2 regions of the Cohnella hongkongensis genome follow, and region 1 is predicted to be linked to the other one. Evidence: riboswitches for the same ligand, from Rfam matches in the RefSeq annotation. Region 1 holds a riboswitch; the other holds the start of a gene.

Region 1 (15,142 bases):
CTGCGTAGCCTTGATTAAAGCAGCGCTCCAGGGGCCTGGTAAGCTGCCGCTTTTTGCCCTCACCCGATACGCATGCCAGGAATAGGGAGGCAGCCCGTCATGCAAATATGCTGTAACGTTGCCGACATCGACGACCTCGCCGTCTACCATAATCTCGTAAGTCGTCGCTCCGGGCACAACAGTCCAAGAGAGAGAAATCGCCGTCTTCGATAGGGCTTGAGCACTCAATATCGGTACATCCAGTCCGGTTGTTGCAGTGAGGAGTTCGCTCCAGGGCCCAGCCCCCGCTCTACCAATCGCCCGAACCCGGTAAGTATGCTCCGTGAACGGCTTCAGCCCGGCATGCACGTAGGTCGTGCTTAGGCCGTTCGGAATCACTTTGCCGTCCGCCTCAATCTCATAGCCTATCGAGCCGATCACAGGATCCCAAGAAAGAATAATCTCATTGCTAGTTGATACGGTTTGCAAGTTCAAGGGCACTCCGGACAATGTCGTGTACGTAACCGCCTCGCTCCAATTGCCAACGACAGAGTGATGCCTTGCTCGGACACGGTACGTGTGCTCCGTGTTAGCTTCCAGTCCCGAATGACGGTATTTCGTACTTGTTCCGACGTCGACCGCTACTCCGTTGACCTCCAGATCATAGGAGGTAGCGCCCGCTACTTCGTCCCATTCTAGAAGAATATGATCGCCTGCAATAGTCGTTGCACGCAGATGACGTGGAACAGACGGAAGCGTAACCGCTTGGACGGCCTCGCTCCATCCGCTCGATCCTTCACTGTTGTTTGATCTGACTCGGTAAGTATGAATCGTGTTCGGCTGCAAGTTGGCATGCAGATATTGCGTGGCCTCAAGGCCTCCAACGATCATGCCGTCGACCTCAATATCGTAGTTATCCGCCCCGGAGACTGCATCCCAACTCACGGCGATGGAAGTATCCGTCGCTACGGTATACAATGCGCCTGTCGCTCCGGGCAGAGTTGACTTAGCCACGATGGCGCTCCACTTTCCGGGCCCGCTGGCATTATGCGCCCGAACTCTAAACGTACGCTGCAAGTTCGGATTCAGATCAAGTTCCGTATAGGAAGTTACATTGCCGTTATCGATAATCGTGTTGTAGGTTTCGATATCATATCTCGAAGCGCCTACCACTTCATCCCATGTTAACGTTAGGGAATTACTTGTGGAATGAATCCTTATATTGGCGGGCACATCCGGTAAAGTCCATACCTCTTGCTGCACGGACCAAGCACCTTTAATATCCCCCCTGACCGCTCTGACCCTATACTTATGCAGAGTGCCCGGTTCCAGCGGTTCATGGGTAAAAGCGGATTGGCTGCCTAGAGAGTGCATAACCCCATCTACCTCTAACTCGTAACTATTCGCATTGAAGGCCGTCGTCCATGCGGCATTCACGACGTTCTCCGTCGCGGTCGCCGTAAGCATCGGCACCGGGAACGGCGACAATTGGCTTTGCGGCACGATCTCCTTCGCGCCGGACGCGCTGGCCCAATTCAAAACGGCTTGAGGCTGCCCCCCTCGATTGGCATATTCGAGACGAATGTCATACTCGATTCCGGCTTCGAGAACAAGCGAACCGGAGTACTTGCCGTTTCCCGTTTCCTCCCATTTGTCGACAAGAAGTACACCGTTCACCCACAGCTTTACCCCGCCGCGAACGTCCATTTCGAACTCGTACATCTCCGTGAAATAAGGCGTAATTTGCCCCGTCCATCTTACCGACATGTTACCGTCGTTCAGTCCGGCGTTGGAGATCGGCAGCTTGTTTCTCAAGTTTACGTTCTCATCTACGATCGTGAATGTCTCGCCGGTTAAATTCGGTTCGGTATAGTACTCTGCGAGCAACCCGTTAATCCTGTAATGCAGCTTTGTTTGACCATTCGCGCTGATGCCGGTGGCGATGGTCGGCTTCTGATTCGCTGTGATGCTGCCGCCGATCGCGACGACGCCTCCGGTTTGAATATTCAAGTGATTATTAACGTGAATATCGTCGCGAATGAATGCATCGCCGATACTGACGTTGATGTTCGCCGTTTGATTATTCGACACCAAGCTACCGATGAGCATTTCTTGCCTGATGGTCATATCTACCTTGGTGTTAATATGCATGTTGTCGACAACAAGAAGTCGGTCAGCCTGCACGTTCAATTGGCCGTTGTTATAGATAAGACTTCCCGCAGCCATATCGCCTGCCGCCCGCACGACGGAATCGTTATTTAAATGAAGTGTGCCCCCGATCCACATATCCCCTTTTCCGGCTGACTGCTGATCCGGCGCATTCAAGCTTAACGTCAAATTCGTATTTGCGTTCAAATTTCCCTTGACCACCAGCGTTCCGTAGACGGTAAGCGTTAAATTCCGGTTCGTATTCAAACCGTCCAAGATAAGAAATACCGGCTTGGACGGCGAGCCGAATGTCGCGGAAGCATCCAGATTCAGATGCCCTGCCTTCATGACGACGTATTCGCTCGAACTTCCAAGAATCGCCGATTCCAGGTCGCTTGCCTTGCAATCCGCGCACGATTTGGCCTGCTGCTCCATCGCAGCAATTCGTTGTTCCATTACGAATATTTGTTCGTTCATATAGTTATCAATAGCCTGACCCAGTTCTTTCACCCTGACGGACGAAATGGCATTGTGTTCATTGCGCTGCGAGCCGGATAAAATTACCTTGTCCCCAGGCACATTATTTAGCTCCGCAGGCAACCCGATATAAGGCAATGACGTTGAACGATTAACCGGAACGATTTTCGTGATCTCTACCGTATGGATGAAAGCCGAAGGGCTGACCGGATCTCCCTTCAGGGTTAATCTGCCATCGTTCAATTGAACGCGCTTCTTCACCTTGTCCAGTCCGCCGGCCGGAAGCACGACGTGATCCCAGAACGCGACATCCTCTACCTGGAGCGTAGTGGTGCTGCCATAAACGGCATGACCTACGCTAATTTCTACCTCGTAGCTGCCAACAGGCAATGCAATTTCCCACTGCCCTCCGGCCTGCATCTCGATAGCTGAATCCAGCAACGAAGAACCATATACGGCCTCGTTGACTGTATAGAGCGTATGATCGAAGTTCCATCCGTAAGTGTATCCGTTCCGTTCTCCGTAAGGTTCGCCGTAATCTGGGAGGTACCCGCCCGCTGCAGGGGCTAGTGGAGATGTGAATTGAATACGGATATCCGGCGATTCGGACGATGCCTGAACTGGAGAATTCCATGATGAAGGTACGATGATTTGCACAAGAAAGACGAAACATAGAACTATAGCCAGCCTGGAAACGATTCGGCCACTCATTACACACTTCCCCTTTTATGGTTAAAATAGGATATTAAAACAAAAAATAAAAGACCAGTAGAGCGGGCAACCCGGCTACCATCGCAATCGGTCTTCCGACCGATGCCTAAGGTCCGTGGCTTTGCGTCCCTGTCTTTCGAACAGGTTTGCCTTTTTCAGTTCAAATGGCCTTGATTAAAAGGGTTATTTAGTCTTCTTAGGTAGATTTACCCTCTCGCTATTTCGACATTTTACACGTTTTTCCTTTTGGTATCTACTCATTATTTCGTAATTTAAGACTAAAGTTATAGAAATTGTGACAAAGCAGTGGCCCAAGCTTGTAACGAGCCTGATCCAGAAGAACGTGGATACACTGAAGATTGCGACTTGGAATGGTAATCTTACAGCCTCCAGGATTCAACAGGAGAGTCCGTTCAGAGCCTCCGCTTGCGAAAATGGTTCGGAGCCATCCCCACCTTCTTCTTGAACAGATTGGAAAAGTAGAACTCGTCCGCGAAGGATAGGTGCGCCGCGACCTCCCGAACGGTCATGCCCGTGCTTCTGAGCAGCTTTTGCGCGAAATCGAGCTTTAATTGAAGATGGTAATGATACGGCGTGACGCCGTACTGGCGCTTGAACAGGCGGATCGTTTGCGATTCCGACTTTCCGACGACCGCCGCGAGCTCGGACAGGGAAACATTCTCCGACACGCGATAATCCAGGTACGTTTTCAGCTTCGCCGCATCCGATCGAATGGCCGGCGCATACAGATGCTCGTTCATTTTAATCAAAAGCTCGTGCACGGCCAACGTGCAGTTGAGCACGGAGTTGTCGCCGCCGGCCTGCGCGTTGCGGACAATCCGCTGCAAATAATCCATGGAGTAGAAGCCCGGGATATGGTAGCAGCCTTCAAGCCCGTACCGGCGGATCAGATCCGTCAGCAGCTCCCCTTTGACGTTGACCCAAATTTTAACCCACGGATCGTCCTTGTCGGAGAAATACAAATGATCCTGTCCCTGGTGCAGGAAATACGTATCCCCCGCCTTCGGATAAAATTCCTTCGAATCGATCTTGACCGTTCCGCGCCCTCTGACAATGTATTCGATGGTGCTCACCGCCGAGCCGGGCCGAACGATCCGGTACGTGCCGTCGCAGAAGGATTTTCCGGCCATTTCGAAGATCAAGCCGTATGCTGTCCCGGCGCCCTCCGGGAAGGCGTAAATTTCTTCTCTCATGCGCATTTTCCTCATTCAATCATCTTTTTTATCTATCCCTTGCCCTCTTCGACGTCAGTATACTATATGTAGATCGCATAGAACAGGAGATGATCGAATGAGCTTCAGACCCTCTGCAGTTCCTCTGATTACCGTTGATCCGTATTTCAGCATTTGGTCTTTCGCCGACTGCCTGTACGACGACCATACCCGTCATTGGACCGGACAGCGCAACGGCATGCTCGGCCTGCTTAAGGTCGACGGCGAGGCGTACCGTTTCATGGGGAAGGTGGAGGCGTTCGGCGAACGCTATTATGCCGAGCCGCAGGCGCTTCCGCAGATCAAGCTGGAGGTCAAGCCGCTGACGACAATCTACACCTTCGCCAACGAGCAGGTGGAATTGACTTTGCGCTTCTTCACGCCGCTTCTTCCCGATCGGCTTGCTCTTCTGTCCCGCCCGGCCTCCTACATCGAATACGATATCGCGATAAAAGACGGGCAGCGGCACGACATTGAGGTGTACTTCGATATCGCCGGCGAATGCAGCGTCAACACGATGGATCAGAAGGTGGTCTTCCGCCGGGGAACGGATTCCGTCTACTGCGGCAACGCGGAGCAGAAGCCGCTGAACGCCAGCGGGGACCATATCCGCATCGATTGGGGTTATCTTCATGTCGCGCATCCCGGAGCGTTCGTAACCGACTACGACGGACGTTATCATTTTCTGACCAATAAGGAAGTCGCCCGCGTGAACATAGATGAAGCGGCGCTGCCCGCCAGCGAATTTCGCTGCATCGCACTGATCAGCGATAAGCTTTCCGATCGAATCTGCCTGGCCTACGACGACATCAAGTCGATCGAATACTTCGGAGAGCCTGTGGACGCGTACTACAAAAAGGAATACGGGACCTTCGACAATATGCTCAAGCACGCCGTCTCCGACTTGGAGCAGGTTCGTTCCCTGGGATCGGCTTTCGAGGAACGCCTGACCGAAGAAGCGGCGAAGGTGAGCCGAGAGTACGCGGAGATCGCCGCCCTCGCCTACCGTCAGACGATCGCCGCCCACAAGCTCGTGCTGCACGACGGGGAGCTGTTGTTTCTGTCCAAGGAATGCTTCAGCAACGGCTGCATCGCCACGCTGGACGTGACCTATCCGTCCATTCCGCTGTTCCTGAAATACAATCCGGAGTTGGTCAAGGGGATGCTTCGTCCGATTCTGAAATACGCGCGTTCCGAAGCCTGGACCTTCGATTTCGCCCCGCATGACTGCGGACAATATCCGCTGTGCAACGGTCAAGTATACGGCGAGAACAAACTGGAATATCAAATGCCCGTAGAAGAATGCGGCAATATGCTGCTATCCGTAGCCGCTCTGTCCCGGTACGAGGGCTCGAACGAATTCGCGCTGCAAGAGAAGCCGCTGCTGGACAAATGGGCGGATTACTTGCTGGAGCACGGCTACGATCCGGGCAATCAGCTGTGCACGGACGATTTCGCGGGTCATCTCGCCCACAACTGCAATTTGAGCATGAAGGCGATCGTGGCGCTCGGCGCATACGGGAAGCTGATGAACGAGAGGAAGTATAGCCGGGCCGCGAAGGAAATGGCGGACAGATGGCGCGCGGAGGCCCGGAAGGACGAGGGCTCCTTGCTGGCCTTCGACCAGCCGGATTCCTGGAGCATCAAATACAACATCGTGTGGGATAAGCTGCTTGAAGTCGGGTTGTTCGATCGGGAGGTCTACGAAAACGAAATCCGGCTGTACAGCCGGAAAATGAATCGTTACGGCGTGCCTCTGGACTCGCGCTCGGATTACACCAAGCTTGATTGGCTGGCGTGGACGACAGTCTTTACGGACAACGACGAGTATAGCGAACGATTGTACAAATCCATCTGGGATTTCATCAACGAGACGGTCGAGCGGGTGCCGATTACCGACTGGTATTACAGCTCTACCCCGCATCAGGTCAAGTATTCGCGCTACAGCGGCTTCCAGAACCGGACCGTACTGGGCGGAGTTTATATTAACTTGCTGCAGCAGGCCCATCCTTAAGGATTAGCTGATCGCGCCGACGTTCATGTCGGCTTTCGATCGATCCTCCATCGCGAAATGACAACAAGGTGTCCCCTCAGCCGTCCATCCTGGCTTACGGGACACCTTGTTGCTCGTTCCTCGGTCGCGAATTCCGCGCGCTAGAGGGAAGGGGCTCGCGGCCCAAACTCGATGACGCGATGCTCGCCCGCTCCGACGCGCCGCGCGATGAGCGCCGAGCGATCGAAGTCGACCGCGACGAGGTCGAAGGCAATGGCGGACATCGTGTCCGCTATGCGCTCCGGCGCTTCCGGGAAATCCCGGTGCGTGTTGGCGTTCAAGGTCGAGATCACCGGAATGCCGCTGCGGTACAGCACCTGATCGAAGTGCACATGGCCGAACAGATAGCCGATAACGGTGCGCGGCCCCTGTACGGAGAAATCCGCTTCGATCGTATAGTCGAATGGCGCTTCGCCTCCTGAGGAGGAGAAAGCGGCGCCCTTGGCGAACGCATCGATGATGCCCCACATTGCTTCCTCGTTACGGACGCGATGATCCGTCCCGAACACGCCGTCATACATCGGCTGCACGTGGGAAGCGAAGAGGACGCGCCAGTCCGGACGATCTCCGAGCGCCAGAGCCTCTTGGACCAGCCAGTCGAACTGGCGGGAAGAGAAGGCGTAATACCATTGCCCGTGATATTTCAGCTTGCCCTCTTCGTCGACCTCATAGGGAATATCGGTCGTGTCCAGCACGATGACCCGCGTTCTTGCGGCGGGATAGTCGACATAGTAATACAGGCTGTCCGGCTGTCCGGCGTCGAACACGGCTCTCTCCCGAAGCCCGCGCAGCAAGGTGTCTCGCCACTGCCTCGGATACACGACATGCGCGGGACCGTCGACCTCCTTGTGCTCCGCCCCGTAGAGCGAGTTGTCGTCATGATTGCCCCTGACGGTCAGCAGCTGAGGGCCGGCCGCTGCCAGCGCGGCGCCGATCTCTTCCTGGGCGGCCAGCACGTCGGGGAGCGGCCCGTTAATGCTGATGTCCCCGCCGCACAGAATGAAGTCCAGCCGCATATGGCGGGCCGCTTCCGCGACGGCGGCGGCGGCATGCAGCATGTTGCCTCCGACCCCATGATGCAGGTCGGTGATGAATGCGAACGTCAAGGCTTCTCCGCCGATCTCGGCGTTCAGCGTCTGCGCTTCCCGCCTGGCGGCTTCCTCGTATCTTTTAATCATGTCAGCCATAGGAACCTCCCGGAAGAAAATTGCTTATGGATTCAGTACCTTGTCCAGCTCTTTTTGCGCCGTCTTCTGGGCTTCGACCAGCACTTCCGCCGCCGGCCGGTTCTCGATCTCCAGCTTGTCGGCCGCCAGATTCAGCGCATCGAAGATTTTGCCGTGGGTCGGATCGTTGAAGTAGGGCGTTGCGGTCTTGACCTGCTCCAGCGGCGCCTTGTATTGCGGATTCTGTTCGGTAAACTCCACGAACGCCGGATCTTCCGCCGCGGAGCTGCGCACGGGGATGTAGCCCGACGCCATCGACCATTTGGCGGTATTCTCGGAGCTGGTCACGAAGGCCAGCCACTTGAACGCGGCCTCCTGCTGCTCCGGCGGAGCCGCTGCCGGAATGCTGGCGTACGTCGCCGTTCCGGAAGGTCTGGCCACATGGCCTTCCCAGGCAGGCTGAGGCGCGGCGCCGATGATCGACAGGTCCAAATCTCCGATATCGCCGGCCGATCCCGTGTAGCCGGCGGCTCTTCCCTGCATGACGTCGTCGATCGTTTTGTACCAATATTCCCAGCCTTGGCCGCCGTAGTGAATGCGCATGATTTTCTCGTCATGGATCCAGCCGCGGAAGGCTTCCCATGTATCGATCCATTCCGGCGAATCGATCATGACGCGCGTGCCGTCCTCGTTCAGAATCGTACCGCCCCGGCTGTAGACCGCATCGATCAGATTGCCCGCATCCCACATCGGCTCCCAGCCGTACACCTTGGTTTCGCCGTTCTCCCTGACCGTCAGCTGTCTGGCGACCTCCGCCAAGCCTTCCCAGGTTTTGAGCCGATCGGGACTGATTCCGGCCTGCTCCAGCATATCCTTGCGGTAATACAGCACCTGGGTTGTGCCGTACACCGGCAAGGAATACTGCTTGCCGTCCACCTGGCCCGGAATCAGGAAGGACTGCACGAAGTCGTCCGGCTGGAAGTCAGGCAGGCTCGCGATATACTCGTCCATCGCTTTGAAGTAGCCCTTGGCCGCCCACTCCCGGTCTTCCACCAAAGCGACGGCAGGCGGATTGTTGGCCGCGATCGCCGCCTGCAGCTTCTGCTTGGTCTCGTCGTAGTTCCCCTGAATGACCGGTTTGACGATCACTTCATCCTGCGACTGATTGAACTCGTCGATCATGGATTGCATCGTTTCGCCGAGCTTGCCGCCGAGGCCGTGCCAGAATTCGATCTCGACCGCCTTGCCGGCGGAGCCGCCGCTACTCGGGGACGCGGACTCCGGCGTCTGGCTCCCGCAGGCGGCGAGCATGGCCGCCGACGCCAGCAGGACGGTTGTCTTTGTTGCGTTGCTCCATTTGATCATCGTTCGACTCCCTCTCTTTGACCTATAGAATTGATTTTCCATGTCTGATTCGTCTGCCGCATCCACCTATTTGTTGACGCTTTGCACGTTGTTCACCCCCTTAATGATCCATTTTTGCGCGACGGCAAAGAGGATGAGCAGCGGCAGAATCGTGAAGGAACTGCCCGCCATAATAAGCGGCCACTTCATCCCGTAGGCGCCGCCCTCCACGAAAAAGCTGCGCAGCCCGGCGGAGACGAGATGCAAATCGGGATTTTTCGTAATCAGCGAAGGCCACAGGTAGTTGTTGTATTGGCTGATGAACGTAAGCAGAGACATGACGATCAGCGTCGGAGCCGACAGCGGGATCATCATTTTCCACAAAATCTGCCAATGACCGGCTCCGTCGATTTTGGCCGCCTCCGTCACCTCTCTGGGAATCTGCAAATAAGCTTGACGAAGCAGGAAAATGCCGAAGATGGAGATGGCGTTCGAGACGATCAGCCCGGCATACGTATCCAGCAATTGCAGCTTGGCGAGGATGACATAGCCGCTCAAGTAGGTGGCCGATACCGGCAGCATGTAGCTGACGATAATGAGTCCCATCAACGGCTTGGCCAGAGCAAAGCGCATATGGGACAAAGCGTAGGCCATCATGGACGAATTGATCAGTTGAATGGCGACGATGGCCGCGGCGACAAATATACTGTTGAACAGGTACAGCCCGAACGGAGCCGCGTTCCAGGCGTCGACGAAATTGCGCCACAGCGGCTCTGCCGGCCATAATACCGGCGGAACGGCCCAAATTTCGTCGTTCGTCTTTAACGAGCTGCTGAACATCCATACAAACGGAAACGCCATAACGATACTGATCGCCGTAATGGCGGCATACAGCGTCGTCCGGCCCGCCCATTTTTTGAACACCGTCATAGTCGATCCAGCCTCCTTCACAAATAGTGCACCTTGCGCCTGGACACATACAGAGAACAGAGCGAGATGACGACCAGAATAAGGACAAGCGTCAAGGAAACGGCCGACGCTTCTCCGACGTTAAACCGTCTGAAAGCGGCGTCATAATACAGATAAAGAAGCGTGGTGGTCGACCCTGAAGGCCCCCCCTGAGTCAACACGTGAATCTGGTCGTACGCCTGCATGGCGTCAATCGTCGTAATCAGAAACAGGAAAAAGGTCGTGGGCGAGATCAATGGCAGCTGAATGTGGCGAAAACGCTGCCATTTGTTCGCGCCTTCCATCGTGGCCGCTTCGTTCAACGATTCCGGTATGCTCTGCAGAGCGACCAGATAGAACACCATCGTCCAGCCGACGCCCTTCCAGACCGTGACGATCAGGACGGCCAGCAGCGCGGTGTCGGGATTCTGCGTCCATTCCAGTCCGGGCAAGCCGAACGTTTTCAGAATCGCATTGGCGAGTCCCACTCTCGGCTCGTAAATCCAGGCCCATACGATGGACACGGCTACCGTCGGCGTCACCCACGGAGAGAAGATGACCGCCCTGAAGAAGGCCGAGCCCTTCACCTTCCGATTAAGCAGCAGCGCCAGAAGGAGTCCTCCCGCCAGCGACGGAACGACGTTGCCGAGCGCGAACAGAAAGGTGGTGCGCAGCGCCTTGGCAAAGGCCGGGTCCTGGACCAGCTTCACGTAATTTTCGAATCCGACAAAATTTTTGACCGGCGCCATGAAGTCCCAATCGGTAAAGCTTAAATAAACGATGTACAGCATAGGCGCCAGCCAGAAGACGAGGTAGGGGACCATCGCCGGCATAACAAACAAATAAGCCTGCGGCTCCCCCCATTTTTTCCAATTCATGCTTCTCCCCCCATGTTTCAATTCCCCCATATACCGATTAGCATAATTCCGGCGAAAATGATAGCGGCCGATACGATCCGCAGCATCTCTTTTTTCTCATGCAGCAGATAAATGCCGGCAACCGTGCCGAAAACGGTTCCAATCTCGCGCAGCGGCGCGACATAGGTCAACGCCGACAGATTCATGGCCAGCAGGAACAACAGATAGGAGCCCGGCGACAGAAGCGAGCCCAGCATCAGCACTTTTCCGCTTTGTCTCCACAATTCCCGCCATTGGATCTGCTTCATCCGAATCGACGGCATCAACCCGACCATGAATCCGATATTGGAGGCGACGAGCAGCGCCAGCGGCGAGAAGTGCTGCAGATTGATTTTGTCGACCAGCACGTAGCTCATGGTAGAAAGTCCGACGCCAACCGTATACAAGATGACTTTGGTCGGAATCCGCCTGCGGCTGTGAAAGAAGGACAAGCCGCTCGTCACCATGAAGCCGGCCGCAATGCAGACCAGCCCTCCCCATCCCCACACGGTCAAGTGTTCGCCGAGGAACGTGACGCCCAGAATCGGCAGCAAAAAAGTGCTGATGCCCCGCATCATCGGATAAACCTGCGACATATCCCCGTACGTCAGCGACTTCGCCAGAAAGTTGGCGTAGCCGGCTTGGATGGCCATCGATATCAGCAGAAGAAGATAGCCCCGGGGAGCGACGCCCGCTTGCAAAATTTCACTGAGAAAGATCGGCAGCAACAGCCCGGTGGACGGGATAAAAATGATCCACAAAAATAAAGCCTTGTTCTCACTGTTCTTGGTCAGCAAATTCCAGACGGCGTGCATAATGCCGGAGGCGAGCACAAGCAGGATAGCCAAACTATGCAATTCGTACTCCTCCCTCAAATACACACAAACGCACACTTATAAAACAAATAACAACTTGCGTTTTTGATACTACCATCCTCACGCGGCAGCTGTCAACCCTATTTTACGTGTTTTATCCCAATCTCAGGTTTATTTCAGAACGCAATAAAATGCACAATTACACAAAACAAAAGAAAGGAAAGGGGAGCCAGGAACGGCTAGGATGGAGAAGCGGAAAGCTGCCAATAGAGGGAGAAATCCGAAAAGTCGCCCGGAAGCTGCCGATCGGCGCTTCAGGGCGACTTTTCGTTTCGTCAAGTAAATCGGCGGTGCGCTGCCTGTCGAGGGTCAAGTCGCTCACGAACGGATGAACGGTCTACCTAACCATCCGATTCGTGAGCCTGCCCAGTTTCTCGATTTCAACCGTTACGACGTCCCCGTCGGCGAGCCATACCCGCTTGTCTTCGGGATAGCCGAACATCACGCCCTCCGGCGTTCCCGTCATAATCACGTCTCCAGGCTCCAGCGTCATATACCGGGACAAATAGCTCACGATCTCGTCGCAAGGGAAGACCATGTCCGAGGTATGCGAATGCTGCCGGACCTCTCCATTCACTTCGCAGCGAATCGTTAGATCGTTCGGATTGCCGACTTCGTCCGAGGTCACGAGATAGGGGCCAATCGGACAAAACAGATCCAGCGTCTTGCCAAGCAGCCACTGAGACGTGCGCATCTGCAGATCGCGCGCGGAAAGATCGTTCACGCAGCAATAACCGAACACGTGCGAAAGCGCTTCGGCTCTGGATACGTTCTTCGCTCTTCGTCCGATGACAATGCCCAATTCCGCCTCATAGTCGACTTCGCCGGAGACTTGCCCGTGCAGCGGAATGGGGTCGCCGTGGGCGGCCAGAGCGTTGCCGAACTTGCTGAAAACGACCGGAGTTACCGGGACGGGCAGACCGCTCTCCTCCGCATGCTTGATGTAGTTTAGCCCGATGCAGATCAGCTTGCCGGGATTCGTTACGCAAGGCGCGAATTCCGCTTTGTCCGTCTCTATCGCGCACCCGTCGGGCAGCGTCCCGAATTCCAGGAGATTTCTCCTATAATCATCCAGCTTGCGAACCGACTCTTCTCCTCCCGCTAACAGATCGGAAAGATTCGCCGCCAGGCCATCGGCCGGAAAATGCTTCAGGGCACGCTCCACGAGAACAATATCCTTCTCTCTTCCGATTCCCAGTTTGACGGTACCGTCTATTTTCACGTTGCACAGCTTCACCCTTAACACAACCTCTCCTATTGACTATACGCCAACCCAGTGCCGATCCGCCGATCGCTCCAGCCAGCGCGTGCGTATCGCCGCCCATTCTTCTTCGGGCAGCGGCCCTTTCTCGACGATCGCCTGATTTTGAAGCCAACGTTCGGGCTTCGTCGTTCCGACAATAACCGTACCGATGCCGTCCACCCCTATCGTGAAGCGCAGCGCGATCTCCGCGATCTCCGTGCTCTTCGGATCGCGGTTCGCCAGAAACCCGTAATCGAGCTGACGAAGCCTCTCCCAATACGGAAGATGGTAGGGGTTGGGCGGCGGGGTGGCTCCCCAGCGCCAGACCGCATTGGCAATAGGGCGCTTCGCGATAATCCCCATGCCCCTCTCTACGGCTTCGGGAATCGTCGACTGAATCGCCTCTTGATCGGCAATGTTGACCGAGATTTGCAGAGCGTCGAACAGGCCGCTCCTCACGGCGAACAAGGCGCTCTCAGAGTCCCCGCTATAGCCGACGTATCGCACCTTGCCGGTCTTCTTCGCACGCAGCAGGACGGACATGGCCTCCTCGTCCTCGATCACCGATCGGGAACAGCTATGAAGCTGGATCAAATCGAGATAATCCGTTCCGAGACGGCGCAGACTGCGATCGATGCTCTGCTCGAGCAGGCGGGGATGCCAGTCGGGAAGCTCCATCCCCGATGCATGTCCGCATTTGGTGAATAAATAGTAATCTTTCCTGCGATGCCCGATCGCCTTGCCGATTTTCTCCTCGCTGTCTCCATAGCATTCTGCCGTATCGATCACGTTAAGACCGCTATCCAGCGCCTGTCCCAAGAGCTTCTCCACTTCACCGAACGTACAATCCGCTTGTCCGATCTCCGACGCGCCGAAGCCGAGCAGACTGACCTCCATATCCGTCTTTCCCCATTTTTTCCTTTGCATGCGATCGCCTCCGATCTAGCCTTCTTCCTTCATGGCATATTCAAGCGGACTCATGCCCGTCACGCTTTTGAACATACGGCTGAAATAGGCCGGGTCCTGATAGCCGACCATCTCCGCAATCTCATATACGGTGTAGCGCTTTTTCTTCAATAGCGCCTTGGCTTTGGCCGCTCTGTAGCTGCCCAGATAGGAGACGAAGCTGACCCCCGTCTCCTTCTTGAACAGGTTGCTGAGATAATTCCGGTTAATATTCAATTCCTTCGCGAGCTCGGCGAACGAGATTTTCCGATTGTACCGCTCGGCCACCGCCTTCTTGACGTAATCGACGTAAGACAGTCTGCTCTGATCGCGATCGCTTTCGGCTACAGCCGCGCACAGCTCGCCGATGCGCTCGGACATCCACCCCATAAGGTTGTCCAGCGTACGGTTCTGATGAATCTGGAGCAGCATATCCGAGATGCGCTGCGAATCGAGAAGGCGGCTGTCGTATTCCAACAGCTTGAGAATCAGATTCGTCAGAATGCCCGTGCACACGGTATGGACGTACGCAAGGGATGCATGGCCCTCGCCCGCTAGCGACTGGCGTATATCCGCCCAGAGCGCCAGCGTAGCCGTTCGATCCATATCCAACAGCCTCTCGCCGAGAAGCTGGATCTGATCAGCAGGATAGCGCACCCGCTGCCGAGGCTCCGGCTCGTCATCGGAATAAACATAGATCTGGTTAACACCCTCCAGTTCGCCGAGCTCGAGCGCCTCGATCGACTCCCGGAAGGAAATGACGTAACGAGCAGCGTCGGTACAGCCATGGCCGATTCCGACATTCAGATCGAGCCGGAGATAAGATTGTACGGCATCGACAATCTGCTTGCCTAATCTTGCGGCTCGTTCGATCAGACTGCCCGGCGAGCCGCCGATCAGTAGAATCGACAGCCGATTGTCCATATAGCGAAGCAAGTAGCCGGATTCATGGCCGAGCAGTTCTTCCACAATATTGGAGACAGCGAACTTGTAAAGCTGCCACTGTCCTTCTTCAATCCGCTCCTCCTTAGCCGGCTTATAGACTTTAACGGACATCACGAGACCGCTGTCGAACGTGGCGGGATGCAACTGATAGAACTCCAGCTTGCCCCGAATATCCTGCCG
Region 2 (15,142 bases), on a different contig from region 1:
GCTGCCGCAAGCTTCGTCTGCAGCCTGCCGACGCGCACGGACCACTCGTTCTCTGGCGGTAATGCGTTCATCTCGCCATCCCCTTCCGATCGGACTCCTCTTCCATTCTCTCTCATTACAGCAAAGATGAGATCGACCGTCAACCGGAGACGTCCGCCCGACGACCTTGAGGAAGCCACGACGGCAGCGAGAGCGCCGACGCTAGAACACAAGCTCCGCAGCGCCCTTCAGCTCCCATTCGACCGGCGCCAGCACCCGGAACAGGCGCGGATATTTCACATGCGCGATCAATACGACGCCCGGACGATCCAGCTTCACTTCGTAATCGTATTGCGGATGGCGATACGTATACGGGAAGCTTGCCTCTTCATTAATAATCTCGAATGCCCTCACCTCGACGGAGTCCCGAAGAAAGCTCCCCGGCAGAGGCTCCAGCCATTCGTTCAAAGCCAGATTGTGGCTCAGATACAAGAAAGCCGCTTCTCGTGCCAGATTCTCGTCGATAGAGACGATTCCCATCTCCAGCTTCTCTCGATCGACTTGCTGAGCCGCAGCGTGCGCCGCGCGATTGACGGCCCGCTTCGCTTCGTGAACCGTCCGCATGGCCGCCTCCTCGTCGATCTGAAGGGCGTGAAGCATCCACCACACGACGATCATCAACACGCTGAATACCAGCTTGGCCATTCCGGCGCGTCTCCTTCCGCAGCCGTCCCCGACGCTCGCTCAGTCGGGAACGTATTCGCTCATCTTCATGCCCCGCCCGGAGATGCGCGCATCCTGCGAAAGAGGAGCGACGCCGATCAGCCGGTCGATATCGAGCAGATTTTCGTACGGGTAAGCGATGCGCAGCCGAAGTCCGGTGCCTCTCGGCAGCGGGCTCGCCGGATTGCCGCCGTCCGCCCCCGAAGTCGTATGGATCTCGTATTCCAGAAGAGACGGAGAGAACCCGTATTGGGCCAGCCGGCTGCGCGACTCCTCGATCATCCCTCCGTCGATATACCCGTATCTGCCGCTTGCCCCAATCTCCAGCATGTAGTCGACTTCCTGCTGCAGCAGCGCTTGGCGAATAACGAGCACATGCTTGTAGATCGGAGAGAACATCAGCCAGCAAAACAAGGCGGCGAACAGCAAAAAGACCAGCAATTGCTTCATGGGCTAATACGCGACAGATGATCCGCCATTCTGCTGCCGGAGACGGCGATTCGCGCATTCGCACCGTCCTCGCCCTGAGCGAAAGACGTATACAGCAGCACGACCGTCGCGATCAACAGCATCGTCATCAGCAACTGTCTCATTTCGAATCCTCCCTCCGAACTCCGAAGCGGTCGACATTTTGGCGCGTCTTCAGGGCTGCAGATTGCCGAGCGTCGTGTTGGCCGTATCTCCGTGCTTCTCGATTCGTGCCTTCGTCCCCGTATTGTCTTGAGCGATAATCGAATTGAACATCAGCGCCACCACGATTAGCATCATGACCGTAATCAGAATGTTCCGCATACCGGCACCTCCCTCTCTATGGATTCAACGCGTCGAACAGCTTGGCCGCTTCCTGCACCCAGGGGTGCAGAAATACCTGGAACGTATACAGAATCGGGATGCCGGCAAGCACGAACAGCAGGTAGGACGTCGTCTCCTTGCGGCTTTGCCTGGACAGCTCGATCTGGGCTTTATAATCTCTTACGATCTCTCTCATCAACGCATAGATTTCATCGCTTTCGTTCAGCCGGAGCGACCGGAGGCTCTCCGCGAAGCCGTAGGCTTCGTCCGTGCCGAGGCGCTCCTTGAACCGCCGAAGGGCGGCGTCCGCGTCGTGGTACCATTCGTTGAGCAGCAGCGCCATCTCCTGACGGATATGGCGGGTTAAGGACAAGCACTTCATCAGCTTCCCGTGCAGGTGCATCCGCGATCCGGTGTAGTACAGCAGCTGGCTGATCACGGCGACGATCTCGCGGCGAATCCGGTCCGTGCGGTGACGCCGGATCGATTGAAGCGCCGATCGGTCGAGCGACAGAGCGGCCGCCGCAACTCCGAGCGCGAAAATCCCGTTCCAGCCGGTCAGCGGAGACAGCGCCCCGCAAGCCTGCAGCGCATACAGCGCCAGTCCCGCTGCGGGCATCGCCGTCAGCAAGCTTCGGCGGAGCGCCAAATACGACTCCGGCGCATACCGGATGCCGCACCCGGCCAGCAGCACTCTTCTCTCCTGCAGGGCGACGCTCTCCCGATCGACGCGCCAGATGCGGTACCACCATCGGGGAGCGCGGCGCTTGCGCCACCCTTTCAGGTGAATGCGCCAACGATTTCGAGGGGCGAAGATCGCCCCCACGGCCGCGTAGAGACCGGCGAACAGCAGCGAGAACTGCAGGAGCCAGCTTAGCCCGAACGTCAGCGACCGCATCCACTCCGACATCGCTTGCGTCCCCTTTCCTTATAGTTTCCTTCTGGATAGATACAGGCCCATCATAAAAGATCCGAACAGCAAGAGCACGGCGTTAAGCAGCATTTCCCTCCCCCCGGCGTCAACGATGTAATACTGGTAGCTGCCCGCAGGGTTCAGCTTGAAGTTCACGCCCATGAAGACGGCCAGAAACAGCACCGGCGTATAGTTCGCCAATCGGATCTCGAGCATCCGATGCCGCTCCACCTGGTTGGCCAGTTGGGCTTTGCGCATATCGGAGATCAGCTCCTGCAGATTGTCGGAGACATTGTTGCCTTCCTCCAGCGCAATCTTCAGAATGTTGCCGAAATACTCCGCCCACATGTTGCCGAAGGATAGAGAGAAGCGCCTCAGGCTGCCCTCGTCGTCCCCTTTGACCGACAGGTTCCGGTAGAGCTGGTCGAACACCGCCTGCACTTCCCCCGGCAGCCTTCGTTCCTCCACCGTCTTCTGCAGGGCAATTCGGATATGCCGGCAGCCGGTGACGAGATAGCTCTGGTAGAACAACTCGACAGCAGGCAGGAACTCCAGGCGGGTCGACATCTGGCGGTTGATCAGTGACATCCTCAGCGCCAAATACGGCATGCAGCTTAACATCAGCAGCAGCGTCAGCACGGAGCGCACGGACTGGAACACAGCTGCGCCGACGACGACGCCGATCAGCCCCATCCCCAGAGAGCAGGCGGCAAATCCGGCCGGCTTCAAGCGCCAGCCTAAAGCCAGCAGCAAGTCCGACACGTGAAGATACGGCCTGCTCCAACGTCCGGAACGCGGCGCGGACACCGTCTCGACGCTTCGTCCTTCTCGGCCCCCGCGCAGACGGCGCTTGCGGGATTGACCGCTCCACCACGCCATTAAGCCGAAGTACACGCTGGTCGAGACAAGCAGGAACAACAGGGCGGCAAGCGCAAGCACGGCCAGCCGGATCACGGCGTCTCCCCCTCCCGGATTCCCTCGACGAACCTGCGGTACCCTTCGGGATCGGCTCTCTGGATTTTGCGAAGAGCCTTCGGAGAGAAGCCTTCCGGAAACGTCCAGCGTCCTTCTCCTTCCTCGTAGCGAACGAGATCTCTAACGCGCGCCGCCCCGTCCCGCCATTCGAATTCCCCGACGCGGACGAGCCGGCGAACGCCGTCGATCATTCGCATCTCGAACCCGATATGCGTGACGTGCTCGGCGATTCTGCGGGTCATCGATATCGGGTTCATCCCTCTGCCATCCAGCATGCACATATCCGTAATCGTATCGGGAACGTCCTCCAGTCCGCTGGCGTGAACCGAGGTGATGCTGCCTTCGTGACCGCGCGTGCAGGCGCGAACGTAGATATTAGCATCCTCGTCGCGAATCTCCGCATGACAGATCCGCTGCGGAGACTGTCTCAGCGCCAGCTTGAACGCCTGGCGGGGTCCGTGCAGCGGATCGTCCTCCTCCGCCTCGTACTCGACGACGTTCTTCTCCGGGAAATCCCGTCCGAGCATCAGCTCGAATCTCCCTTCGATCGTCACGATCCGCTCTTCATTCGGCATAGCCGCGATCAGCGCTTTAATCAGATGGGTCTTGCCCGTATTCGTCGCGCCGATCACGACCATGTTGAAGCGGCTTTTTACGATGATCAGCAGCAGCTCCTTGACACGCTCGTCCATCGTGCCGTACTCCGGCCGGCACAGCGTGTCCAGACTGAACTTCTTCACCGTGTACAGCCGGATCGTCAGCGTCGGCTGCGCGGTAAATCCGAAGCCGGTAAGCGTAACGCGAGAGCCGTCGAGCAGCAGCACCTCGGCCCAACGCTTGCGCGGATTGATCCGGTCGTTGTTGAACAGCACGAGGTTCTGCTGGATTCTCTCGACCTCGCTCGCCTCCTGGAACCGGTAGGGGGAAGCCGTCGCCCGGCCGTCCCGCACTTCGAAGATGCGGGTACCGACGACCTGAACCTCCTCCAGTCCCTCGCGGTTGCGAAGCACCAGCTCCAGAACGTTCATTCCGATCACCTCCGCGAACAACGCTTCCGCCAGCGTCGGATAGGGCAGACTTCCGAACGAGACGTGCTGCAGCCGCTTCCGTATGATCCAATCGGAGATGATCGCCAGCATCTCCGCACGCTCCTGGGGAAATCCGATAATCGCCCGGTTCAGCTTCTCCGCATACTGCCTGCGCTCCTCCTCGCTCCAGCCTCTCGGCGTCGAGAGCATCTGCCGCACTTCCTCGGTGTACGCGCGCAGCCGATTCATTCCCTCGCTGAGATCCCTGCCCTCTGGCGAAGCGGCGACGGCAGGATCGACCTGCAGCTCCGCCGCATAGGCGGCAGGCGAGAAGCGCTTGCTTCGAGGCTCGGCGCTCACGTTTTCCTCCTCCTGTGCATGAGCAGCCTTCGCATCCAGGGTCTGTCGGTTTTCTGCAGCCGCTGCGACCAGTTCAGCCGGTGAAGCAGCGGACCGGCGACGGCATCGAACGCCGCGGCGTTCCTCTCCTCCGCGGCCAGCCATTCGTCGAGCCTCCCGCTGTCCAATTGCAGATGCACGCTCTCCAGCAGCTTAAGCTCGGCGAACTCCGAGCACCCGGTTTCCTTCCGTATTTCCTTCATTCCAAATCCTCCTGTCGATCGATGATTGCCCTGGAGCAGCACCAGTTGAAATTGCTCCGGGCTCATTCCGAATTGCGAGCCGACCTGTCCGGTCCAGCGATGAACGTCTTCTTGAAAATGGGTGAGATGCCCGGTCGTCACGAGAAATCGCTCGTCCGCCTCGCGCATGGCGCAGATCGTCGCCGCGTTGTCCCAATACGCGCTGACGTCGGCGATCGTCAGATCGAACGCCTCGCGGGACGCCTCGAGCAGCCGCCGCATATCCTCCGGCTCGTAATACTCCGCCCGCTCCCTCGACAAGTTGCCGAACAGGACGTGCAGCCCGCCCGGCTTGGACGGCCGGAAGGCGTACCGCCTCAGCTTCTCGCCGGTCAGCGTTCCCGCTCGAAGCTCCGGCCTTACGCCGTCCAGCGTGACGTCCGGCTTGTCGACGCCCAAGTATAGATGCGTCTTCGCGCTCTTCAGATTCAGGCAGAGGAAGCCGACCTTTCGTCCGGTCAGTGCGGCGATGCGATAGGCGGTGCCGAACGCCGTCAGGGAGGTGCCGATATTCGGCGTAGAGCCCGCGAAAGCTGCCAGACTGCCGCTCATGGGATATCCTCCTCCCGAATCGACGACGCCTGGAAGGCGATTACGAGCTTCGCCATGCCGTTCTTGCAGGCGGAGTCGAGCTCCAGCCATTGCGCCTCCGTCAAATTCAAATTGATCGCGTCGATCGTGCCGTTGGCGTCGCGCCGGGAAGCGTACATGCCCTCCTTGTCGCCGCTCGCCATCGAAAGCAGATTCGAATTTTTGGGATTGTCGATCTCCAGATTCGCCGCCGTCTTCACCCCTGCAACCGAGACCGATTCGGGAAACAGTCTGCGGGACTCCGTCGCTTCGTCCGATACGTACACGACCACTTCGTCGCCCGCCCGGATGCCGCTGGAGATCGACTTGACATACTCCCTCGGAATCTGGAACGTCGATTGCCCGGACTTGGGCAGCAGCCGGTACTTGTCCACCTTCCAGCGCAGCAGCGGCTCTCGTCCGCCGAGCGCCATCGACGTCTCCAGGCCGATCGCCTCCGACAGGTCGGTGATCATGTCCGGCGACAGCGCGGACAATGGCATGTCCATTAAGGTGAGATGCGCTTCCTCCAGCCTCGTGCCCGTCGGGATGAACTGCTTCGGCACGACAACAGACGTCATCTCCTGAAGCTCGATCTGCCTCAGCTGCAGCAAATAGACGCCATAGACGAGCACTCCCGACAGGACGGCCGCCGTCAAGCTGATCGCGACTTGTTTTTTCCTGTTCACTCCAGCACCTCTTTTCCGGAAAATAAAAAAGAACGCAAGGATAGAGGGTTACCTCCATCGCATGCGTTCTTCGCAGCGTAAGATCTTCAACGATATGACTTGACTAGGCTCACTATAACAAATTCCAGCCCCTCTTGTAAAGACCTTTTATAACAATTTCTAGCATTCTCCCCAATTAGCGCACATAGGGATTTTCGCGCCGCTCTTCCCCGATCGTCGTCTCCGGTCCGTGCCCCGGCAGAACGAGCGTATCTTCGGGCAGCGTGTACAGCTTCTCCCTGATCGAACGGGATAATTGCTCCTGGCTGCCTCCCGGCAGATCGGTCCGTCCGACGGAACGCCGGAACAGCGCATCTCCCGCGAACAGCAAGTCGCCTACCATGAAGCTGACGCTGCCCGGAGAATGTCCCGGCGTATGCTTCACCCGGAACGTCTCGCCGATCAGCTCCAGCTCCTGACCGTCCTCCAGCCCGTGCTCGGCCGGCTCCGTCGTAATCGGCGGAGTGATGTCGGCCCAGCGCGCCGAGCCGTTTTTCCCCGCGTCGGTCAGCCAATCCTGCTCGGCGGGATGCAGGTAGACCGGGCAGCCGTATTTTTTGCGCAGCTGATCCACCCCGCCGATATGGTCGAAATGGGCGTGCGTCAGCAGGATCGCCTCGACCTTCAGGCCGTCCAGCTTGCGCATCAGCGCCCTGTCCGCCGTGCCGGGGTCGATGACTACCGCGCGGGTTCTATCCTCGTTAACGACAACGTAAGCGTTCGTCTGCAGCGCACCAAGCGCGTATCTTTGAAAAGTCAGCATCAATCAGCCGTCCTCACACTCCGGACAGAATGTCGCGGATTTCCTCCAAAATGACTTTCTGATAGGCCGTGTCTTCCCCGTAGCGGCGGCCGATTTCCTTTCTCGCCTCGGCAAGCTTCTCCTGGTAGTCCGGCGCTTCGCGATCCGGATTTTCCGCCTTGAACACGTTCATGACCTCTTGCACGTATTTCGGACGGGCGCCCCATTTGCCGAGCAGATGGCCGCCCGTATCGATGAACAGCACGACGGGAATCGCCCGTCCGCCCATCGTCAGATGCTGATCCATCAGGTCGAGATGTTCCTCCATGATCAGCACTTCCGTCGATATGCCGGCTTTCTCCATCGCCTTGAAGACGACCGGCACGTTGCGCACGACGTCGCCGCACCAATCCGCGGCCAGAATCATGCAGCGCAAGTCGTCCCGGTTGTTAAGCGACTCGTAAAACTCTTCCAGCTCCTCGCTATGCCACTCGAACCGGTTCAGCCAGGATTCGAAGTTCTCCCGGTTTTTCGTCATTCCTTCGATGAACTGCTCGGGGGACAGCCCCTTATGTAACTTGCTGGCGATCAACTGGCTCATTTGGCCAAGCTCCTCTCTCGTTCCGCTTTGCTTTTATTTTAGATGCTTTTGCCTCTTTTACGCAAATATTGGACCAGGAAAAAGACGACCAGCAGCGCGATCGCGATCAGGATAACCGGCTGGACGTAAGGCGCCGCCTTCTCGTCGATCTTCTCCCAGTTCTCTCCGAGAGAAGCCCCCAGCCATACGAACAGAATCGACCACGGGATGGAAGCCAGAACGGTAAGCCAAGTGAACTTCCACAGATTCATGCGGGCCATCCCTGCCGGAATCGATACGACCTGGCGCATGACCGGCACGAACCGCCCCGTAAATACGATAATCGGCCCGTATTTCTCGAACCATTTTTCCGCAATATCGATATGCTTGGACTTCAAATGCAGATATTTGCCGAACTTGTTCAGAAACGGCCTTCCCCCGTAACGGCCGATCGCGTACAGCAGCCACTGCTGCAGCATCGCTCCGATCGTCCCGCAGATGACGGCAACCGGGAAAGAAATAATTCCCTGATGCACAAGATATCCGCCGTAGCCCAGTACGATTTCGCTGGGAATGACCTCGATCGCCAATCCGATAATAATGCCCCAGTAGCCCAAACTTTCAATCCAGGCCACCAATTGCGACAACCATTCGTGCAGCGTATCCATCATTGTTTTGCAACCCGCCTTCTCCCCATGGATTCCGATCCTCGTCTCGAAGCCGTCTTTCATTCTAGCACAAGCTTGCAGCTTCCTTCCAGTTATACGGCGTTCTCGTAAAATCGTTGCAGGCTTGTCATGAGAGGACGGGCCTCCGCATAAACTTCGATTAGGTGGACATTGAGGTGGACATAGAGGTGGACAAAGTTGAAGAGGAGAGAGCGCGGCATGAATAAGATCGTCATCCTTAATCGCAAGAAGATCCAACTGTACGCCGTGATCGCGGCGGTCGTCATTTTGGCCGGGGCCTACATCGGCTGGCAGCAATCGAAGCCCGCGATGGCCCCTGCTGGCCAGGAAGCGGGCAAGCAGGTGCTGCATCTGACGACGGGAGAGTTTACGGCTACGGCGGATAACGGCAAGAAGCTCGAGACTTACCTGTTCTACCCGGGTACGGTCGTCGCCAAGAAAGGCGTTCCGGTCGAACTGCGGATTACCGGCATCAACGGCCAGTCCCATCCGTTCGTCATCGAAGGCTTGGATATCAAGGGCAACATCAGCAAAGGCAAGACGACCGTCGTCAATTTCACGCCGAAGGAAGCCGGTATTTATACGATCATCTGTCAGACGCATGCCGATCCGAAAACGGGCGGCCCGATGGTCGGGTACCTCGTCATTCAATAGCCTGGCGGTGACCGCCGCTTTTTCTCCCGCATAGGGTATGGAAGAGAGGCAGGTGTAGCCGGTGAAAATGTTTCAGGAAAAGCACTCCGCCCCGCTGCCGACGCCGCGCAGCATTCGCCGGGCTTGTTCGAACGAGCTGTACCGGACCGTCAAAAGGCTAAAGCAGCACATCCCTTCCCCGCTTGTCCGGCAAGCGGAAGAGCTGTATTTCAAGCGGGTGATCGGCAATCTGATGTGGATCGCGGAAAACAAGAGCAATCGCAAGAAGCTGGCCGACTGGTGGGACGAGGAAGTCAGCGGAGACATCGCCGAGCTGTGGAACGTCGATCGGGCCAAGCTCATGAAAGCTTTCCGCGACGCGTTCGGGGGATAAGCCAACGGAGGCGAAGGGCGAGGAAGGGATATGCCGCTCATTCACGCTCGCCCAAGCAAAAATGCCCTCGGCGTCCTCTAGACGCAGAATCGCGCAAAAAGCAGACCCGGCCGGGTCTGCTTCTTTTTTCCGCTAGCTTTTCTTGACGGCGCTGCGGCGGGTATTCGCATTTTTCTGTACCTGCTGACGCAGAATGAGCGCGCGCAGCGGGCGAAGCATCTCGGGCTCGACAACATGCATCCTGGCCCCGCACAGAATCGATTCCTCCAGACGCTCGCGGCGTACGATTTCGAGCTCGCAGTCGAACGTAATGCCGATCTCGATCGTCGCCCTCAACCTCGACTTCGACGCGAAATGCGGGGCGTCGGAGCCGGAGAAGCTGATTCCGGATATGCTGATGTCGTGAATTTTGAGGCTTTCCGCATCCGGGACGTCCGCTCCCTCTCCGGAATCGCTCAGCACGCGAACCCTCTTGACGCTCCCGTCGATCTCGACCCGGGGATGCTCCCTTCTTTCCTTGAATCTCTTTTGCAGCTCGGGGGGCTGCAGAAGCGCGATCGCTCCTTCGTATTTCGCGAACACAATCGATGACATGGACTGAATCCCCGCCGGGGAGTATACGGTCAGCTTCACCGTTTCTCCCAGATCGAACTGCTCGAACTCCGGAATCTCGACCTCGAACAGCTCGCCCTCCACATAGGTCATGACGCCCGTCGTGACGAAATTTTTCCCCTCCACGACGGTTCGGCAGTGCAGCAGCACGTTCAAGGGAAGCAAGTCCTTGTCGGATAAAGCGACTCTGTTGTCTCCAGTATAGGCCATCCACGTCCCTCCATCTCCTGCCTGTCTGCTTCTCTATATGCAAAAAAAACAGGCAACTCTCTATATAGAGCAGCCCGCTTCGCCTGAATCATCCATGTGGGGACTATCGGCAGCCAGGCTGTCATCGTCCGCAAGACATTAGACCCTGTAGCTTTGCGTCCTTGCCTTTCGGCAAGTTTGCCTTTATCGTCATCCATCTCGATGGCATGATTGTACCATATTTAACCGCTTTTCGTCATATGTTTTTTGCCGACGGTCTCACCTCTCAGCGAGCCATGACCACCCGGTTCCGCCCTTCGTTCTTCGCCTTGTACAGCGCGGCGTCCGCGCTCGAGAACACCTCTCGCAAATATTCCTTGGGATCGCCGAACTTCAGATTTTCGCTGGATTCGGACAGCACCCCCATACTGATCGTGACGCCTACCTTCTCCGAGCCCGCGTCAACCTGATTTTCTCCGACGGCCAGCATAATTCTTTCCGCCAGCAGCTCCGCCTGCTCCCGGTTCGTATGAGGCAAATATACGGTGAATTCCTCTCCCCCGTAACGGGCCAGAATATCGGTTCTCCGAAGCATGGACCGGACGGTGTCCGCCGTGCTGCGAAGCACCTCGTCGCCGACGAGATGGCCGTATTTGTCGTTGATTTGTTTAAAATGGTCGATATCGAACAGGAAGATGGCGAACGGAATCTGATACCTCATGTTCAACAGCACTTCATGCTCCAACTGCTGCATTAAATATCTGCGGTTGAAGCACCCGGTCAATCCGTCGGTGACGGCCATCTGCTCCAGCTTCTGATTGACGCGAAACAGCTCTTCCTGGATCGTGATCAGCTCCAGATTGCGCTCGTGCAGCGCTTCGTTCTTGCGGTTCATCTCCACGACCAGCTTGCGCAGCTCCGAGACGTCGTGAAACGTAATGATCCGCCCCAGCAGCGTCTTCCTGCTGTCCAGGACGGGCGAAATTTGAATCGAGACGTGTCGGCCCGACGAATCCTGCAGCGAAAACTCCATCTGCAGCTTCTCGTGGGGATGGTGATTATAGCGATACAGAAATTCGTAGACTTCCCCCTGCACCTGCAGCGGGGCCAGGAACTTCTCCATCTCGAACGTGTCTCCCTTCGTTACTTGAACGAGGGGAGACGCCCCGCGGTTGACCTCCAGCACCTTGCCGTTCTCGTCCACCACGATCACGCCGGTCGTCATATGCTCGAAAATGTCCCGTTGAGCCATGCTCAGAATGTCCAGCATGCCGAACCGGTAGATGGCGATGACGAAGCAGAGGTCGGACAGCAGAATGCCCAGCGACAGCAAGCCCGGCACGACCGGCAGCCACTCGTCCAGCAGGACGTTGACGAATACGTCGAGAAGTCCGAGTCCCGTCAGCACGAACATGCCGATTAAAGCGGTTGCAAGCTGCTTGCGCTGATTCACGGAAGTGACCGTTTTCAGCGCTTGGAACATATTCAGCAGAGCGATAAAAAAGTACGCGAACTGGCTGAGCACAAGCAGCCAGAACAGAGGGCCGTACTCACGAACCGTATAGTTGTCCGCGGCCGGGGCCATGAACAGGTTGTCCGGATTCCACAGGGCCGCAGCGACGCACAGTGTCGCAGGCGTAATATACAGCAGAACCCGCCCGCCCCTCATCTGCGTCGCCTTGTTCGTCAGGAAAAAAACAAAGAATAACCATCCGGGGCCGAGCGCCCCCATGGCTACGAAGGATAAGTTGATGAAGAACAGCTGAACGCCCGGGAAATCCGTCAGCTTAACGGCGAACTGCCCCAGTGGCCATAACATCATAACAAAATGAAACGCCAAATACACTTTATGCGTCGTCGTGATTCTGTTTACGGCAATGACGACGACGAATAAAACAAAAAGCATAAGAAAAAGGATAAAATCAATCCATTCGACTCCCAAGGCATTCACCTTTTCATAAAAGGGCTGGATTAAAAAATGCGGCAGGCATGTTTGATTTTACCATATCGCCGCTTTTTCCGACAATAAGATATCCATCGAAAGACTTTATTTTATATATTTCCCATCCAATTTCAAGTCCTTTTTTACTTATTTTTATAAGACTTTAGATTTATTGTTTGAAATCCCTTTCCATGTAGGGAGAAACGGACAGAAAATCGCGAAAACGCTCGTACTCCGCTCTCAGATTCTCGAGATCGGGCTTGCCGCGGCCTTTAACGGCTCGAATCAGCAGGTTTTTCGGCGTATGCTCCAAGTCGACAAACTCGAGCAGCTGAGTGCGATAGCCGGCAAGCTCCAGCAAATTCGCCCGAATCGCATCCGTCGCAAGAGCCGCGAACCGCTCCTTTAGAATGCCGTGCTTCAGCAACGGCTGCAGCGCGGGCTGGGAGATTTGGCGGAACAGCTCGTGCTGGCAGCAGGGAACCGACAAAATCACGCTCGCCTCCCAGCCGATCGCCTTCAGCAAAGCCGCATCCGTTGCCGTATCGCAGGCGTGCAGCGTGACTACCATATCGACGCTGTCCCGATCCTCGAAATCGGAGATGTCCCCTACCGCGAACGTCAGCTCGTCCCAACCGAGTCTGGCGGCCAGCCCGGCGCAATGCTCGATGACGTCCTTTTTCAGATCCAACCCGAAAATGCGCACCGGAAGCTTCATCTGAACGGCCAGGTAATGATAAAGCGCGAAAGTCAAATAGGACTTGCCGCAGCCGAAATCCACAATTCTAAGCGCCTTGTTCTTGGGCAGCTCCGGCGCGACGTCGGCCACCATCTCCACAAAGCGGTTGATCTGCCTGAACTTGTCGTACTTCGCTTTGACGACTTTGCCCTCCGGCGTCATGACGCCCAGAGCGATCAGGAACGGAACCGGTTCCCCCTCCGGCAAAATATACCGCTTGTCCCGATTATGCGACTGGGGGACCGCTTTGCCGTTGTTCCCCGACCTGCCCGATTCGTTCGCCCGGGAGATCAGCGTCAGCTCGCCTTTCTTGTTCGCGAGCGCCTGAATGTCCGCTTCCGTCGTCTGGATCAGCGCCTGCTTGTAGCTTCCCATCTCGGCGGCCAGCTTGGCGGCCAGCTCGTTCCCGCTTACGTTTTCATGAAATGCCTTGTTGTCCGCAAGACGCTCGAACTGATAGCGAACGCCGTTCTTGAGCCGAACGGGCCTTACTGTCGCCTTGCGAGCGATCGTCCCGTCCCTGCGCCGGGGAGAGCTGAATACGGCCTGCACGAGCCGTTCCTCCGCCGTTATCCGCTCTAATAAGGCCATCCATTCCTCTTGACCGACTTTCCCATTCACGATACCTTCTCCTTCATCAACGCCGCCCACTGACGGCGGCCTTCTTCCAGCTCTTCCCTCTTCAGCCCTCCGGCCTCGAGCACTTCGTCGCCGCATGCGGCCAGCCGATCATAGAAGGCTTCGCCCTCCGCAGCCGACGCCGCATCTTCGTCCGCGAGCTCGTAGAGCGCGTTCTCCGCTTCGGCCAGCCTGCCCTCCGATTCATGCCACTGCCACAGCGCCCTTCTCGTCTCCGCGACCGGCTCGTACGGCTCCAAAGCCTCGAGCAGCTCGGACACTCTCGCCCGAACGTCCCATCCGTCGACCTCCATGCCGCTGCGCAGCATAAAGAGGCTCAGCCGCAGCGCCTTCTCGTATCTCGGTACGCTTTCCCCGGTCTCTCCGAGATCGTGCAGCAAATCCGCTTCCTGGTGCAGAAACGCCGCCACGACTGCGACGGATTCCGCATTCGGGCTTCCCGTCACCGACAGCATGGACAGCAGGTCGTCATCGGATAACCCCATGGCCAGCCGGGATCTCAGCCGCAGCTCGCGGCCGAGGAACTCGTCGATCAGCTCCAGCGCCTCCCGCTGCTTCTGCTGACTCCTCAACCCCATCGCCCGGCCGAGGACGCTCCCTGCCTGCGTCAGAAGTCGAACCAGGTAATCCCTCTCAAACATGGCCCTGCCCCCGATTCCGATCAACGAAGGAACCGATGCTCGCGGCCATAGCCTGCGGGTCTTCCATCATCCCCATATGGCCGGCGCCGCTTAGCGTGACCGCCGTTACGTGGCGGCCCGATACCGGGAATCTCCGTTCCGGCGGAATGACCTCGTCGGATTCACCCGCGAGCAGCAGAACGGGCAGCTCCAGCCGTTCGAGCACAGACACGCGATCGGGCCTCGCTCTCATGCCCAGAGCGCAACCCGCCGCTCCTTCCGCAGACGTCCCGTAGCCGATTTCCTTCGCTCTTTCGATCAATTCCGGCCGGCTCTCCCCATGCTCGGAAGAGAACAGCTTCGGAACCAGGCCGTCGACGAACCGAGCCACCCCCTGCGAGCGGATCGTCTCGACCGCCTTCAACCGGTTTTCCTTCGCCTGCTCGGTATCCGGGAAGGCCGTCGAGTGCACCAGGCCAAGCGCCTTTAGCCGCTCCGGGTACTTTTCCGCGAAAGCCAGCGCCGCATAGCCGCCCAACGAATGTCCGAACAGACTGATTGTCGGCAGATCCAGCTCCTTCATGAAGGCGGCGACGTCGTCGGCCAAGTTTTCCATCGTATAGCTTTCTTCCGAGCCTGCGGCATCGGAGCTTCCGTGCCCCCTCAGATCGAGGGCGATTACCCGTCCGTACCCGGCAAGATGAGGGAGCGTCTTCTCCCAGTACAAGCGGCTCCCGCAGAAACCGTGAAGCAGAACGATCGGATCTCCGCTTCCGGTCTCTTCATAAGCAATGGCCACTCCCGTTGACAGCATTTTTTTATCCATGAACGTCTGTCCTTTCATCAAGTGGATTCTGCGCGGTTGGCCTCTTCAACCGCATTGGCGATGGCGTCGGCCATTTCCTTGGCCATTCCCATCACATGGTAGAGCGACGTCGACTGCAGCGTCCAGTAGGGCTTCCTGCTGCTCTCGTTCACGACGCCTGCGATGCTGTACGTTCCGACGGCGCCGAG

What was found. A riboswitch is a leader RNA that binds a small molecule or an ion and turns the genes downstream of it on or off. The one in region 1 is predicted to bind cyclic di-GMP.
Region 2: it holds a riboswitch for cyclic di-GMP, as region 1 does, so the genes downstream of both, ACFO3S_RS26995 (PilZ domain-containing protein) here and ACFO3S_RS05425 (fibronectin type III domain-containing protein) in region 1, are expected to answer to the same signal.

The regions. Positions count from the first base shown of each region.
Region 1 covers NZ_JBHSEP010000002.1:507,528-522,669, forward strand. Annotated here, with positions in the region: gene ACFO3S_RS05425 (fibronectin type III domain-containing protein) at 1-3,315, opposite strand, end outside; cyclic di-GMP riboswitch class I at 3,378-3,476, opposite strand; gene ACFO3S_RS05430 (AraC family transcriptional regulator) at 3,729-4,529, opposite strand; gene ACFO3S_RS05435 (glutaminase domain-containing protein) at 4,627-6,561, shown strand; gene ACFO3S_RS05440 (metallophosphoesterase family protein) at 6,702-7,787, opposite strand; gene ACFO3S_RS05445 (ABC transporter substrate-binding protein) at 7,812-9,131, opposite strand; gene ACFO3S_RS05450 (carbohydrate ABC transporter permease) at 9,198-10,040, opposite strand; gene ACFO3S_RS05455 (carbohydrate ABC transporter permease) at 10,058-10,936, opposite strand; gene ACFO3S_RS05460 (EamA family transporter) at 10,954-11,811, opposite strand; gene ACFO3S_RS05465 (fumarylacetoacetate hydrolase family protein) at 12,167-13,066, opposite strand; gene ACFO3S_RS05470 (aldo/keto reductase) at 13,091-13,999, opposite strand; gene ACFO3S_RS05475 (response regulator transcription factor) at 14,015-15,142, opposite strand, start outside.
Region 2 covers NZ_JBHSEP010000033.1:2,564-17,705, reverse strand. Annotated here, with positions in the region: gene ACFO3S_RS27070 (M24 family metallopeptidase) at 1-71, opposite strand, end outside; gene ACFO3S_RS27065 (hypothetical protein) at 202-684, opposite strand; gene ACFO3S_RS27060 (hypothetical protein) at 724-1,152, opposite strand; gene ACFO3S_RS27055 (hypothetical protein) at 1,149-1,295, opposite strand; gene ACFO3S_RS27050 (hypothetical protein) at 1,345-1,494, opposite strand; gene ACFO3S_RS27045 (hypothetical protein) at 1,511-2,404, opposite strand; gene ACFO3S_RS27040 (type II secretion system F family protein) at 2,423-3,361, opposite strand; gene ACFO3S_RS27035 (ATPase, T2SS/T4P/T4SS family) at 3,358-4,770, opposite strand; gene ACFO3S_RS27030 (hypothetical protein) at 4,767-5,603, opposite strand; gene ACFO3S_RS27025 (CpaB family protein) at 5,600-6,310, opposite strand; gene ACFO3S_RS27020 (MBL fold metallo-hydrolase) at 6,486-7,112, opposite strand; gene ACFO3S_RS27015 (thioredoxin family protein) at 7,126-7,692, opposite strand; gene uptA (undecaprenyl phosphate transporter UptA) at 7,731-8,342, opposite strand; gene ACFO3S_RS27005 (cupredoxin domain-containing protein) at 8,559-9,014, shown strand; gene ACFO3S_RS27000 (dehydrogenase) at 9,076-9,387, shown strand; gene ACFO3S_RS26995 (PilZ domain-containing protein) at 9,520-10,209, opposite strand; cyclic di-GMP riboswitch class I at 10,315-10,401, opposite strand; gene ACFO3S_RS26990 (histidine kinase N-terminal 7TM domain-containing diguanylate cyclase) at 10,475-12,094, opposite strand; gene ACFO3S_RS26985 (class I SAM-dependent methyltransferase) at 12,300-13,490, opposite strand; gene ACFO3S_RS26980 (DUF6483 family protein) at 13,487-14,149, opposite strand; gene ACFO3S_RS26975 (alpha/beta fold hydrolase) at 14,142-14,954, opposite strand; gene yyaC (spore protease YyaC) at 14,972-15,142, opposite strand, start outside.